2 linked regions of the Methylotuvimicrobium sp. KM2 genome follow. The protein of the gene in region 1 interacts with the protein of each later gene in a pairwise test. Links are inferred from orthologs where the notes say so. Each region holds a gene or a part of one and is shown in the gene's direction. Other genes may lie near its edges.

Region 1 (8,317 bases):
GACCGGCGTGCTTGCCGAATTGCCGAAGGAGCGTCCGCACGGCGAGGATACCCGTCGCTGGCTAGAATTGCAGCGAAGCGGAATCGCGGCTTCTTCGACGCGGCAGACGGTTTCGGGACCGGTCGCTCATGAGATTCATAAGCGCTATGTCGAAAGCTTCACGCATACAATTCCCGAGTATTTCAAAATGAATCAAAACGGCATAAGCAGCGGTTCTTCGAACTGATATTCGGCTCGAACGTCGATGGAGGAAGATTGGAGCAATAACGCTATGCATTCGTTAAACAAACCGAGTGAAATCCCCCACCACCGTGCGCGACCGCTCGCCCGGCAACGAGGCGCCTTGGGTATTTTGGGCGCGATGGTATTGTTGTTGTCGATCTTGTTTACCGCGCTGGCGGTCGATACCGGGCGCTTGATGGTGGAACAGCGGCGCTTACAGAGCATAGCTGACATGGCGTCCTTGGATGCCTCCTCGCAATCCGGTTGGTGCGGCGATGGTAATCTATCGACCGCGGAAGCGGCCGCGCAGGCCAGCGCGGCGCGCAATAATCATCCGCTCGCCGGCGACAGAACGCTGGAGGTTTTACTGGGCACGATCTCGGTGGGCGCAGGCGGCGTCAGGAATTTCATGGTGGATAATCCGGCCACGTCGACGGCGGTGCGAGTGACCGCCGGCAATACCGTACCGGCAAGCCTCTTTGCCGGCGGAATACTGGGCCGAGAGGCGACCTTACAAGCGACCGCGGTCGCGGAGCGCCGGGGATTGGCCGGGTTTTCCGTCGGTAGCGGATTGTTGTCGGTGAATACCCAGGAATCGATGGTTCTTAATGCGTTACTTGGCGGAATTCTGGGGTCTTCACTCGATCTCAGTGCGGTTTCTTATGAAGGCGTCGCTAGTACCAATATTTCTCTTCTGAGTCTGGTGCAGGCCGCGGCCGGGGTCGGTACCGTCAATGAGTTGTTGAAAGCGCCGGTGTCGGTGGGCGAGTTACTGCAAATTTACGCGAATGCGGTGAACGATTCCGATGTCGTGGCGTTGGAGGTGGTCGCTGCGATGCAGACTTTAGCGAGTGCTGCTGTTTCCAATGCCGAGCTGACATTAGGAGACGTCTTGGTCGTGACCGCGCCGAATGTAGAGGAGGCCGCTTCGGTCGAGATTAATTTGCTCGACCTGATTACCACGACGGCCTTGGTTGCCAATGGTGACAGTGCGCTGACGCTGCCGTTGAATTTCGGATTGCCGGGAGGGCTTTCGGTAAACACTGTACTGAATGTGATAGAGCCGCCGCAACTCGCGATCGGCCCTCCCGGTATGGACGAAGATGGTAATTGCCGCACCGAGGCGCGAACCGCGCAAGTCAGGCTGGACTTGACGGCTCAGGGCTCATTAGTCAAAAGTGTCGTCGGCGGATTGCTGGGCGAAGGTTTGCTGGCTAGCTTGTTGGACGATTTGTTCAGTCTTTTGGGTGCGTTGTTAGGCTCGTCGGATTTGATCGATGTCGATGTGGTCATTAATTTAGCGGTCGAGGCTGCCCAAGGCCGCGCTTGTCTGGAAACCATTCAATGCGCCGGCCAGGGAAGCCCGAAGTCGCTTGTGACTATCGGCGTCGAGAAGGGAATTGCCGACGTCGATCTCGATGTTCTTGTGACGCTGAACCTAAAGGTGGTCAGATTATTATTGTTCCCCAGTTATGAAGATATTCAGGTGCCGTTGAGCCTATCGCTAAATTTAAGTGACGCGATCGAGGAAAGTTTGCAATTTGAAGTCGGCCCCGGAGACCTGCCGCAGATTCAGCGGGCCGAAAGCAATGTGGGGCAGAGCTTGACCAATGCGCTCGAAGATGAAAACTTGGTAAACGTTGCCGGTGTCGATCTGAACTCTTTAGGTATTGCCGAAGGTTTGGTCCGCATCATTTTAGCGGCCGTTGCGCCTATGCTGGATACACTGTTGGGTGTATTGGGGATTGATATCGGTTATGCGGATGTCAAGTTGATCGACCTAGACATTGGCCGGCCTGACTTGTTGATATGAAACTATTTCCAGTTTCTTCGGAGGATTAGCAGCGACATGCTTTAAAAGCAACCTGGGAAGCGGATGTGAGTTGACTGTTTTTAGCTCGATGCATAGTGGGTTACAGGGAAACCTGTATGCTTTTCTATGCAGGAATGAGCTCCACGCAAAAAACTCCCGCCGTTTTAGGTAGTGCTTGAACGAAAAAGCCACTTTTCAGAAAACCCCCTGCAAATTTGACGGAAACTCTACCTCAATAACCGACAGAAGCAGTGGGGATTACAGCAATTTAGCTCATATTGCCCGAGCAAATAAGAATTATTCTTATTTGTGGTGAATTTTAGGCGCACCAACCCCTCCTGTTGAACGCTGCCTGTTCTTCTCGAGGCGGCAGGGTGCTATGCGGCGCGCTTTCGCTGTTCGATTAAACGCTGCCGTGCTTGCTCTCGCTTGATGGCGCCCAGCTGTTGGATGTTACGCGATAGCACGGCTAATGCCACATAGCGCTCAATGCCGTCAAGGCCATGATCACGGCAAGTGTCCAGACCATGCACTTCGAGGGCATTAATGGCGGATTCGACCGCCGAATGTTGCCGTCTCAGACGCTTGAATTCGGAGGCATGTTCGCGGGCTTGATCGACTTTGGAGAGTCGGCCTTTTTGGGGCAGCACCACGGTGTCCAATAAGCCTTTCAGGTTATTTTGGTTGCCTTTACTATGGAAGGCTTTGTCATAGCTGCATGTTTTCAGGTTGGGAAATACTTGTTGTGCGCCTTTGACCATCGGTACCGCGACTTGATCGTCAGTGAGCTTCGACATGACCAGACTGTGCAGGATGAAGCCATACTGGTCTTCCAGGATGCAAACACGCAGGCCCAGCTCGACCGGCACGCCGGCCTTGCCTTTGCTGATCCATTCGGTGTGCCGCTGAAACAGGGAAAACACTTTTTCGTCATGTGGGATGGTTTCGCCTTGCAGGATTCGCCGCTGGATTTGGTCGATCTGGCGTTCGGCATCCCGGCCGAAAACCTCTAAAGAGGCGAGCATTTCAACAGGCACCTGATGCTGAGTACGAAGACAGCTTAGCGTACCTCGGGCACGATCGAGAAAGGTTTGCGCAAGGTCGAGGTAATTCCGGCAGGCCTGATGGATTTCCTCTTGTCGGGCCGCTTTCTTGACCTCGTCTTTGGAAGTTGAGTGCTTGAGTGTTTGTACGGTCCGGTAGAGTCGCTTGAACTGTCGAAGGTTGAAAGCATGTTGCCGCCAGCCGAGTAACGGATAGGTGTCATTCCATTGGCCGCAGCCTTGGATCAGTTTGCGGATGGCATCGTACAACAGATTGAGATCGGTCGGAAAATGCACATGCGTTTCGACGACGAACGAATCGCAACGGCCATGGAGTGGCGCCTGTGCACTTAAGCTCAAGGCCTGATGACCGGCGCGCACCACTTCCGCATTGATACGGGCCATCAGCTCCGGAGTGAACAGCCTGAGGTTGTCGCGCAAGGTTTGCAGGCGATAGCGGAAATCGCTCTCCAAACCGGTGTGTCCGAGCATGTCCCGAAGCGTCTTATGTTCATTGGCCAATTCCAGGATACGGTCATAATCGGCATTGAGCGCCAGGCGAAGCGTGCCCAGCACCAGAATCGCCCATTGATTCATGCCGGGCCGTCCCTTGTCGAGCGATACGACGCGAGTCTGCTCACCGTCCGTTTGGATCGGCGCGAGCTCCTTGAGGATACCGAAAATAGCATCGCGTAACGGCCGTGTGCAGTAGAGGTGTTGCAGGCCTAACAGCAACAAGGGAATATCGTCCCGTGAAGTGACATCGATAACGATGTCGGCAATGTCGATTTGACCAATGCACAGCTGTGGCGATAAGACGTTTCTCATGGGCACATGTCCAGCGAAGTTTTGACAAAATTGGGCGGTGATTGGGGGGCAACGGCTGGCTAAACTTTAAAGCGTGAAAAAGATAGCATTAACTATCAACCGGTTAACTGAATAAGGCATTTTTCACACCAATTAGGTCGCTGCCAATCTTCATGCGCTTATTTTATCATAACCTGTTGTTTTATATTTGTATTTATATTACCGTTCACGCACTAGGTATTTTCAGGCTCATCCAGATTCGGGTCATACCAGCTGACTCTGTTGCGCCCATTTTCTTTAGAGCGGTATAGAGCTTTGTCGGCTAGTTTTACCAAGTCTTCGGCCTTCATGTCTTCCCTCGCAAATGTTGTAAAACCTCCCAGGCTAATCGTGACATGGCCTAGCGTCGATTGTTCGTGAGCAATTTCGAGATCCTCGACGGCCTGACGCATCCGCTCGCCGATCGCATAGGCATCGTCACGTGCTGTTTTACTGAGCAATACGACAAATTCTTCTCCGCCATAACGTGCCACCAGGTCGATTGCGCGCTTAACCGACTCGGCGAGCGCCCCCGCGACTTGCTCCAAGCAATCGTCTCCTTCTTGATGGCCGTAGTGGTCGTTGTATTTTTTGAAAAAATCGATATCCATAATGATCAAGGAAATCGGGGTGCCGTATCGAAGTGCATGCGCCCATTCTTGTTGTAGGACGAAATCGAAACGGCGTCGATTTGCAAGACCTGTCAATTTGTCTTGTCCGGCTTCGTTTTCCAGGCCGAAGCGGGAAAGCAGACCATCCATTAAATCGGAATGTAGTCGATAAGCGGAATAAAAGAGGCTGCCACCCAGTATCAATACAGCGGGAATCGAGCTTAAGTTGGGCTCGTTGTCCATTACGACTAAAATACTAATTAACGGTAGCATTATCCCTAATAAGAATGCCGCATAGACCGACGGCAACGTGCTGAGCCTTGGCAATGCAGCGGCGGCTACCGCGCCCAGCATCATGAAGACAAATAAGCGGGTATGTATCGATAGCAATGGAAATAGGAGCGCGGCGGCGCCAAGGCTTAACCCGGCAATGCCGGCAGCGACAATGTCGGGTATGATTGTGTCGCCCTTAATTGAATCGTCGGGAATATGGCTGAGCGCCCGGATGCTTCTATACCAATGCCAAAAACCGCCAAGCAAGGCAATAGCAAACCACGCCCCCCAAATCGATAAGGGAAGTTCGAACCATAAATATGCTGCAATAAGGCTCGTATGTAGGCAGTGAACGGCAAGATCTCTTGTCGAATGTCTATAGAGATGCCGGATCAACTGTGTGGAAAGTCGATGTGGGTCGATCAAGTTCGTTTATCCCGTCGTTAAGTCAATGGCGTAAAAGCAAATTTCAGGTAAGTATTCAGCCTCCCTGACGGTTTTTTGGCCTGCGTCCATAGCGTTTTCTAGTTCGCCCTGGGTGATACTAAAAGGTTCCAGAAATTCCTCTTTGAGTATAGTAGCGTAGGCCGGGTTAGCGCTAGCGTAACCCGACATTTTGTCCCTCGATAGGTCGGGTTACGGCTCCGCCTAACCCGGCTTACCCTGCTGCCGACATCCGATTCAAGCCTCCCTGTCCTTTTTGATTTCCAAATTGGGAATTGCTGCTATTCGATGTATATCCCGGAGCGAAGGCGGCGAGTCTACTTTATACTGTGCAATGGAATGATCGCCTGAAAAAACCGAAAACCGTCATTTTTATGGCAAAGGTTTTAAGTTGTCGGGCTAAGATTTTGATCTATAATTATAAGTTAATTATGGTTTGTTTATTGCTGAATGATGAATTGAGATAAAAGGTTAAATATATATGGCGGAAAAAAATCAAAAATCGGAAGGCGAAAAGAAGTCGTCTAAGAAGCTCATTATCATCATCATACTGGCTGTGTTGCTGGTATTGGCGGGCGCGGGCGGCGCTTATTTTTTTCTTGCCGGTGATGATCCCGAGAGTGTGGCCGACGTTGCAGAGACCGAACAAAAACCTGAAACCAAGCTCGAGGTTTTTTATTACGATTTTAGTAAACCGCTGATTGTAAATTTTCCTGCGGGTTCGAGAATGCGGTTAATGCAGGTCTCTATATCCTTGCTGGTTGATAGTCAAGAAGCCATAGAAGACTTAAAAAAACACGATCCTATGATTCGAAATAATCTCTTAATGTTGATTAGCGCGCAAAGTTCCGATGAACTCAATTCTCGGGAAGGTAAGGAGACGCTTAGGCAGGCAGTGCATGCCGAGGTGAGTTCGGTCTTGGAAAAAATGACCGGTAAACAGCCTCTCAAGGAGGTGTTTTTTACTTCATTTGTGATGCAATAATTATGTCTACCGCAGACCTGCTTTCTCAAGAAGAAATCGATGCTTTGTTGCATGGTGTCGACGATGGCGAAATCGAAACCGAAACCGATGATGTAGAAGAATACTCCGGTGCGCGTACGTACGATTTTACCAGTCAGGAGCGTATCGTTCGCGGTCGAATGCCGACGCTTGAGATGATCAATGAACGTTTCGCACGCTATTTTCGAATTACCTTGTTCAATTTTTTGAGACGTTCGGCGGAAATTTCGATCTCGGGCATACAAGTCCAAAAATTTTCCGAATATGTTCAGAGTCTGTTCGTGCCGACTAATCTGAATATTGTTAAATTTATGCCGTTGAAAGGCCGAGCCCTTATCGTTATGGAGCCGCGATTGGTTTTTACTGCGGTGGATAATTTTTTCGGCGGTACCGGGCAGTTTTATAACAAGGTCGAAGGCCGTGAATTTACGCCGACCGAAATGCGGGTGATCCGTTTGTTTATCGACATGATATTCAAGGATATGCAGGAAGCCTGGAGACCGGTTCTGGCGTTGCAGTTTGAATATTTGACTTCCGAGGTTAATCCGCAGTTCGCGAATGTCGTCAGTCCATCGGAGATTGTTGTGATCTCGACGATGCATGTCGAGCTTGATGGCGGCGGCGGCGATATCAATATCGTCATGCCTTATACGATGATCGAGCCGATTCGGGAATTGCTCGATCAAGTGATCAGTGATCGGGGGGAGACGGACGGGCGTTGGCAGGAGTTACTGAGAAAAAGTGTCATGAATGTGGGCGTGACACTCGATAGCTTGCTGATTGAGAAAAAAATGACGGTTAAGGAAGTCATGCATTTGAAAAAAGGCGATGTGATACCGGTCGATATGCCGGATACCGTAAGGTTAAGAGCGCAGACTGTTCCGGTATTTGAAGGCAAGATTGGTTTATCGGACGGTAATTACGCGATCAAGATTGTCAAAAAGGTAAACCCTGATTATGTTTGATGGTGAAAGTGTTCAACCCGTTACGAACGTTTCGATTGGTTTGGCCATGATCGAAACGTTTAGGACGGGGTTATAAACCCCGTCCTGCCAAGGGATTCAGCATGTAGCCCGTATGCAGCGTAGCGGAATACGGGAATGGCGTGGCTTCGAACTTCCCGGATTGCGCTACGCTCCATCCGGGCTACGCTGTTTAGACCGGCGAGTGACGGGTTATTTAACCCCTTACGAACGTTTAGGTTTACTTTGTCCATGGTCGAAACGTTTAGGACGGGGTTATAAACCCCGTCCTGCCAAGGCTTGGGTAAGAGCGAAGATGGGATTTAGGAAATGGTTTTAAACAGAGATAGCGATAATGAGTGAACAAGACGATTCGGATTTAGGAGACGATTGGGCGGCGGCGATGAACGAGCAGGCCGAGTCCGAAGCCGAAACAAAGGGCGCCAAAAATAGCAATCATGTCGAGACGGCATCGTTCGATCAATTCGAGAATCAACCCCATGAAGCGAATGAGTTGGGGGAGTCCGGCAACGAAATTCAAATGGATATCATTCTCGATATTCCGGTGACCATGTCGATGGAGATCGGCCGGACTCAGGTGAGCATCAGGAATTTATTGCAATTGAACGAAGGTTCGGTGGTCGAGTTAGATCGGCTTGCGGGCGAGCCGATGGATGTTCTGGTCAATGGTACCCTGATTGCTCATGGCGAAGTGGTCGTGGTAAACGATAAGTTTGGGATTCGTTTGACTGATGTAGTCAGCCCAACCGAACGGGTTAAAAAGCTTCGTTGATGGTTAGGTTTATCTTAAGCGTTTTGTTTTACGCATATTTTCCGTCGGTTTTTGCCGCGGCCGTATCCGAAGTATCCGGAGTTGCGGTCAAAAACGTGGGACTTCAAGACGTGTTGCAATGGGGCTTAGCGCTTCTTTTCGTATTGGGAATCTTTGGGCTTTTCGTTTGGTCGTTACGTAAATTAAGCGGGTTGCAGATTAATGGTGAAGCAAAAATGCGAGTGCTGGGCGGCTTGTCCCTCGGCATGCGCGAAAAAGTCGTTTTGCTGGAAGTCGGCAATAAACAGATGGTATTGGGTGTCACGCC
Region 2 (5,520 bases), 2.8 Mb from region 1 along the record:
TTCGAATACAAGAAAAATATCGAAGAACATTTAATGGCGCGCATCGAAAATATTTTGACGCCATTGGTCGGCGCCAACGGTTTACGTACGCAAATATCGGCCGATGTCGACTTTTCCGTGACCGAAAGAACCCAAGAAATGTTTAACCCCGACCTGCCGGCGCTACGAAGTGAGCAGACTCAGGAGGATCTCAGTTCCATGGGCGCCATTCAGGGTGTGCCGGGGGCGTTGACTAACCAGCCGCCACCCGCCGGTATAGCGCCTGAAGTGGCAGCCGGTGAAGGTGCCGAAACGCCGGCGGGATCGTCAGGATCTTCCAGCAAGAGCGCCACGAGGAATTACGAGCTCGATAAAACTATCACGCACACTCGTCTTGCTAGCGGTGTGCTCAAACGATTGTCCGTGGCCGTAGTTGTCGATAACCGTTCTGTCGTTCGCGAAGATGGGAGTATCGCCAGCGAACCTTATCCTCAAGAAGATATCATTCGTCTGAGTAACTTGGTTAGGCAAGCGGTCGGTTTTGATAGTAGCCGCGGCGATCAAGTGACCGTATCCAATGTTGCGTTTAGAGTCGCGGATGAACTTGAAGCATTGCCCGATGCGCCGCTTTGGGAGCAAGCTTGGTTTATCGACGCCTTAAAGCAGTTGGCGGCTGCTGCGGTTATTTTATTTTTGATTTTCGGTGTTTTAAAGCCGACCATGCAGGGGTTGATAGGCCGTACTGAAGAAGAACGGAAAGCCGCGGCATTAGCGCTGGCAAAAGCGGAAGCCGAAGCCATGGGCGGTGCCGTAGCATTCGACGAGAAAGGCGTGCCTTACGCGGTGCCTGCCGATGAGGCCGCGAAGAAGCAGCTTGGGCTGTCTTCCGAGACCGAAGATCTGTTGCTGCTGGAAGCGCCGCAGAGTTACGAGAAACGGTTGGAGTATGTACAAAAATTAGTTGACGAAGATCCTCAATTAGTCGCGCAGATCGTTAAGAATTGGGCTAAGCAAGATGTCTGAGAAAGAACTCGATTTGACTTATCCTCAGCGTGCAGCGCTGCTGCTTTTAGCGGTTGGGCAGGATCGAGCAGCGGCGGTGCTGAAGCACATGGGACCTAAAGAAGTGCAACTGATCGGGTCTACGATGGCAGGGCTTGGCGCTATTTCACCGGAAATGGTGGATGCCGTGCTTGAAGAGTTCATTACTCGAATCAAGGATGAAACCGGCTTGGGTATTAATTCGGATGAGTTTATTCGCAACATGCTGACGGGAGCCTTAGGCGCTGATAAGGCGGGAAGTATCATCGATAGAATTCTACTCGGCGCTAACAGCAAAGGGATTGAGCAATTGAAATGGATGGATACGCGGTCGATTGCCGACCTAATACGTCTGGAGCATCCACAGATTGTCGCGATCATTTTATCGCTATTGGATAGTGACCAGGCTGCCGATGTTTTAGCCTTATTACCGGAAAACATGCGTTCGGATATTCTAATGCGAATTGCGACGATGGAAGGTATACAGCCGGCGGCATTAAAGGAATTGGATGAAATCATGGAAAAACAATTGACGGGCAGCGATGGCATGAAGTCGTCATCGGTCGGCGGCGTCGATACCGTGGCAAATATTTTGAATTTCATGGAAGGTTCGGTTAGCGAGCAGATCATGGAAGATATCAATGATAATAATGCCGTATTGGGGCAGGAAATCATGGATAAAATGTTTGTCTTCGAGGATCTCGCGACGGTTGACGATAGAGGCATTCAAACGCTATTGCGAGAAATATCGACCGATCGCTTACTGCTGGCATTGCGTGGAGTCGATGACAGCTTGAAAGCTAAAATATTCGGCAATATGTCGCGTCGAGCCGCCGAAATGCTGAAAGACGATCTAGAGGCGGCGCCGCCGGCGAGACTCAGCGAGGTCGAAGCGGCGCAGAAAGAAATACTCGGTATCGCGAAGAAGTTGGCCGATGCCGGAGAAATCATGCTAGGCAGCGGCAGTGGCGATGAGCTCGTCTAAACAGTCGGGTTTCACCGATGACGAACTGGAGGCATTGCGCCTTTGGGACATGCCCGATGTATCGGGACGCGAACCCGCGAAATCAAGCGAAGGAGATAAAGCGCGCAGTCCGCTGTTGACCGTTCAAGATATTGAAGCGATGCAACAGCAAGCCTATGAGGAAGCTTTTGCCAAAGGCAAAGAAGAAGGTTTTACGCAAGGTTACGAAGAAGGGCAGTCGCAAGGTTACGAGGAAGGTTTGAAAAAAGGGTATGACGAAAACGTGGATCGACTGCGAGAACAAGGTTTGCAATTAGCTGAAATATTGGAGACGCTCAGCGAGCCTTTGAATGCACTGGATGAAGAAGTCGAAAAAGAGTTGGTGGATTTATCGATAGCGATAGCTAAACAGCTGGTTCGCCGAGAAATTAAGTCGGATCCGGGGCAAATTGTGGCTACGGTTAGAGAAGCCGTCAATGTATTACCTATCGCAACGCGGGAAATAACACTAACTTTACATCCTGAGGATGCGGAATTGGTACGATCGGTGTTTTTGTTGAATGAACGTCCGGCGCCTTGGGATATCAAAGAGGATCCTCTGCTCAGTCGCGGCGGTTGCCATGTGGATGCGGAGCAGTCTCATGTGGATGCTTCGGTCGAAAGACGTCTGGCGACCGTTATTGCTCAAGTGCTCGGCGATGAACGGGTTAGGGACGAAGCATCATGAAGTCTTCACTAAATCGAAACGAGATTTGGCTCGGTAAATTAAAACCTTACGCCAAGCGGTTGGTTCAGCCTCCGGAGCTGATCGTGGAAGGCAAGTTATCCAGAATGGTCGGATTGACACTCGAGGCTGTCGGTTGTAGAGCTCCCATAGGTTCTCGTTGCCAAGTGCAAACCAAAACGGGTAGGGTTATTGAGGCCGAAGTCGTCGGTTTTTCCGGCGATCGCTTATTTCTAATGCCGACCGGTGATCCATATGGTTTGGAGCCCGACTGCCGCGTCATTCCGATGAACAAGGAATATTTGGCCAGAGTCGGTTTTAGCTTGCTGGGTCGAGTATTGGATGGGGCGGGTAATGCTTTGGATGGTAAGGGACCCCTGAAGACCGATGCGCAAGTCTCGTTAACCGGTGTTCCGGTCAATCCGCTTAGCCGAAAGCCGATTCGCGAAGTGCTCGATGTCGGTGTCAGAGCGATCAATGCCTTATTGTGTGTCGGACGAGGGCAAAGGATGGGCTTATTTGCCGGAACCGGCGTCGGCAAGAGTGTTTTGCTGGGGATGATGACTAAGTTTACCAATGCCGACGTCGTGGTGGTGGGGCTTATTGGTGAACGGGGGCGTGAGGTTAACGAATTTGTACAAAAAATTCTGGGCGCCGAGGGGCTTAGTCGCTCTGTCGTTGTTGCGACGCCGGCAGACTATCCGCCATTGATGCGGGCGAATGGAGCGTTGCTTGCGACCAGTATTGCCGAATATTTCCGCGATCAGGGCTTGGATGTTTTACTGCTGATGGATTCGTTGACTCGTTATGCTCAAGCCCATCGAGAAATCGCGCTCGCAATCGATGAACCGCCTGCCACTAAAGGTTATCCGCCATCGGTATTTGCTAAGTTGCCTCGGTTAGTCGAGCGGGCCGGAAACGGCGATGAAGGCGGCGGCTCGATTACGGCTTTTTATACCGTGCTGACCGAAGGCGACGATCCCAACGATCCCGTAGCCGACTCGGCTCGCGGCGTATTGGATGGGCACATCGTGCTAACGCGAGAGCTGGCGGAGTCGGGGCATTTTCCCGCCATCGATATCGAGGCATCGGTTAGTAGGGTTTTGCCGGATATCGTCGATGACGATCATTTACGAATGGTGCGAAAATTGAGAGGTCTGTATTCGCTGTATCAGCAAAACAGAGATCTCATCAGCGTCGGCGCATACAAACCCGGCTCAAATCCGAATATCGATTTGGCGATTGAGAAAATACCGGCGATTAGGAATTTTTTGCAACAAGACATGAATGAACCGGTGGACCTGAGTCGAAGTATCTTGGAATTGTCCGATTTGCTTGGGAATGAGGGTGAAAGGGGAAAGGGGAAAGGGGAAAGGGGAAAGGGGAAAGGGGAAAGGGGAAAGGGGAAAGGGGAAAGGGGAAATTAGAGCTTGACAAGTGGTTAAAATGCCACGCTATTCACCGCTAACCGCTCCTGAGTCAGGATAGTTGTTCAAGTTATTTCATGCGCGATTCTTAACTCCGGTAGTTATCAATAAAATGAAAAAATCCGAACGCCTGAAAACGATTGTCGAGTTGAATGTTGTCCAGGAGAAAAAAGCCTTGGAAACCTTCGGGCAAGTGCAAAAAAAACAAGTTCAATTGCAAATGCAGCTCGACCATTTGATCAATTATCGTCAGGAATATCAGGAAAAATTCGACGCTTTCTGTAAAACCGGCGCTAGGGTCGGACAATTGCTGGAGTTTAAGTCTTTTTTGGATAAACTCGATCAAGCGATTAACGGACAAGAGCAAGCGCTGCATTCATTGGAAACGGAACTCAGTCGGGTGCGCGGAAATTGGATAGGACTGCATAATCGAACTAAGAGTCTTTCGAAATTATTTGACGCGGCACAAGCCGATGAAGTTAAACAATCAGATAGACGCGAACAAATCGAACAGGATGATAGAGTGGCTTCAGGGCGGCGCGGCGGCACGAAAAATGCCTGATAAATCCGTAACAGTTAAGAGGGAAAGTATATGAACGCTTTAAATTTATTGACGATGCTATCCGGTTCAATCGGCAAAGAAAATTTAAGCCGGCTTTTTCAGGGAGAAGATAAAGCATCCGGTGGCTTTGCCGAAACCTTGATGGCTCAGATCGGTCTGCTCGCGCAACCCGAATCGCAGGAAAATTTAACGTTGCCAATGACTGATTTAGCGGAATTAACCGAACAATTAACGCAGTTGACAAGTTTTGATTCCGAACGAATGAGTTCGACCATGCAAAATGTTGCCGGTTTATTGGGCAATAAATTGCCGGTTTCGGGCCATTTCGATCAAGAAATCGATCTAGAGAAAACCATGAAGACGTTAAGTGAAGTACTCGCTCATATTGAGGCCGCGACCGAGTCGTTGGCTAATGCGACGGATATGTTCGGTAATATGGAGCGGGTCGAAGCGGATGAAGCGAGGTTGCTCGATCATACTTCTGTGGAAATCCCTGCTGCCATTCCTGTAGCTACGATGCTTCTGAACATTATCGAAAACCCGGATAAGACGATACTGGCGGTCGATGCAAATACTAAGTTGCCGATTGAGAATCAGGACGGCACCGGGATTACCGATGCTGAAGTAAATATTCCTAAGTTAATTAGAGATATATTGCAAACAACGAAGAGGCTTGAGCGCACCGTTCTGAAAGATACGCAAGCCATGCCGGTAACGACGTTGCCTCCGAACATTATCGAAAACCCGGATAAGACGATACTGGCGGTCGATGCAAATACTAAGTTGCCGCTTGAGAATCAGGACGGCACCGGGATTACCGATG

The links.
Region 2: the proteins of fliM (region 1) and fliG interact in binary tests that used the Escherichia coli proteins (3 or more experiments, as listed by UniProt). The link is inferred for Methylotuvimicrobium sp. KM2 from one-to-one orthologs.

The regions. Positions count from the first base shown.
Region 1 is NZ_CP150634.1:3,881,875-3,890,191, reverse strand. Bases 5,402-8,229 are described here. They hold fliM (flagellar motor switch protein FliM), read left to right. Parts: upstream 5,402-6,239; coding sequence 6,240-7,220; downstream 7,221-8,229. Other genes in these bases: fliO (flagellar biosynthetic protein FliO), read left to right, coding at 8,010-8,229; fliN (flagellar motor switch protein FliN), read left to right, coding at 7,573-8,010; WJM45_RS16295 (flagellar basal body-associated FliL family protein), read left to right, coding at 5,734-6,237. Outside these bases: WJM45_RS16315 (DUF3613 domain-containing protein), read left to right, coding at 1-226; WJM45_RS16310 (TadG family pilus assembly protein), read left to right, coding at 272-2,035; WJM45_RS16305 (ISNCY family transposase), read right to left, coding at 2,413-3,906; WJM45_RS16300 (GGDEF domain-containing protein), read right to left, coding at 4,119-5,234; more of fliO, read left to right, coding at 8,230-8,317. UniProt on the Escherichia coli protein: FliM is one of three proteins (FliG, FliN, FliM) that forms the rotor-mounted switch complex (C ring), located at the base of the basal body.
Region 2 is NZ_CP150634.1:1,111,525-1,117,044, forward strand. Bases 1-2,999 are described here. They hold fliG (flagellar motor switch protein FliG), read left to right. Parts: upstream 1-994; coding sequence 995-2,005; downstream 2,006-2,999. Other genes in these bases: fliF (flagellar basal-body MS-ring/collar protein FliF), read left to right, coding at 1-1,002; WJM45_RS04965 (flagellar assembly protein FliH), read left to right, coding at 1,992-2,711; fliI (flagellar protein export ATPase FliI), read left to right, coding at 2,708-2,999. In the rest of the region: more of fliI, read left to right, coding at 3,000-4,135; flagellar export protein FliJ, read left to right, coding at 4,248-4,697; WJM45_RS04980 (flagellar hook-length control protein FliK), read left to right, coding at 4,728-5,520. UniProt on the Escherichia coli protein: FliG is one of three proteins (FliG, FliN, FliM) that forms the rotor-mounted switch complex (C ring), located at the base of the basal body.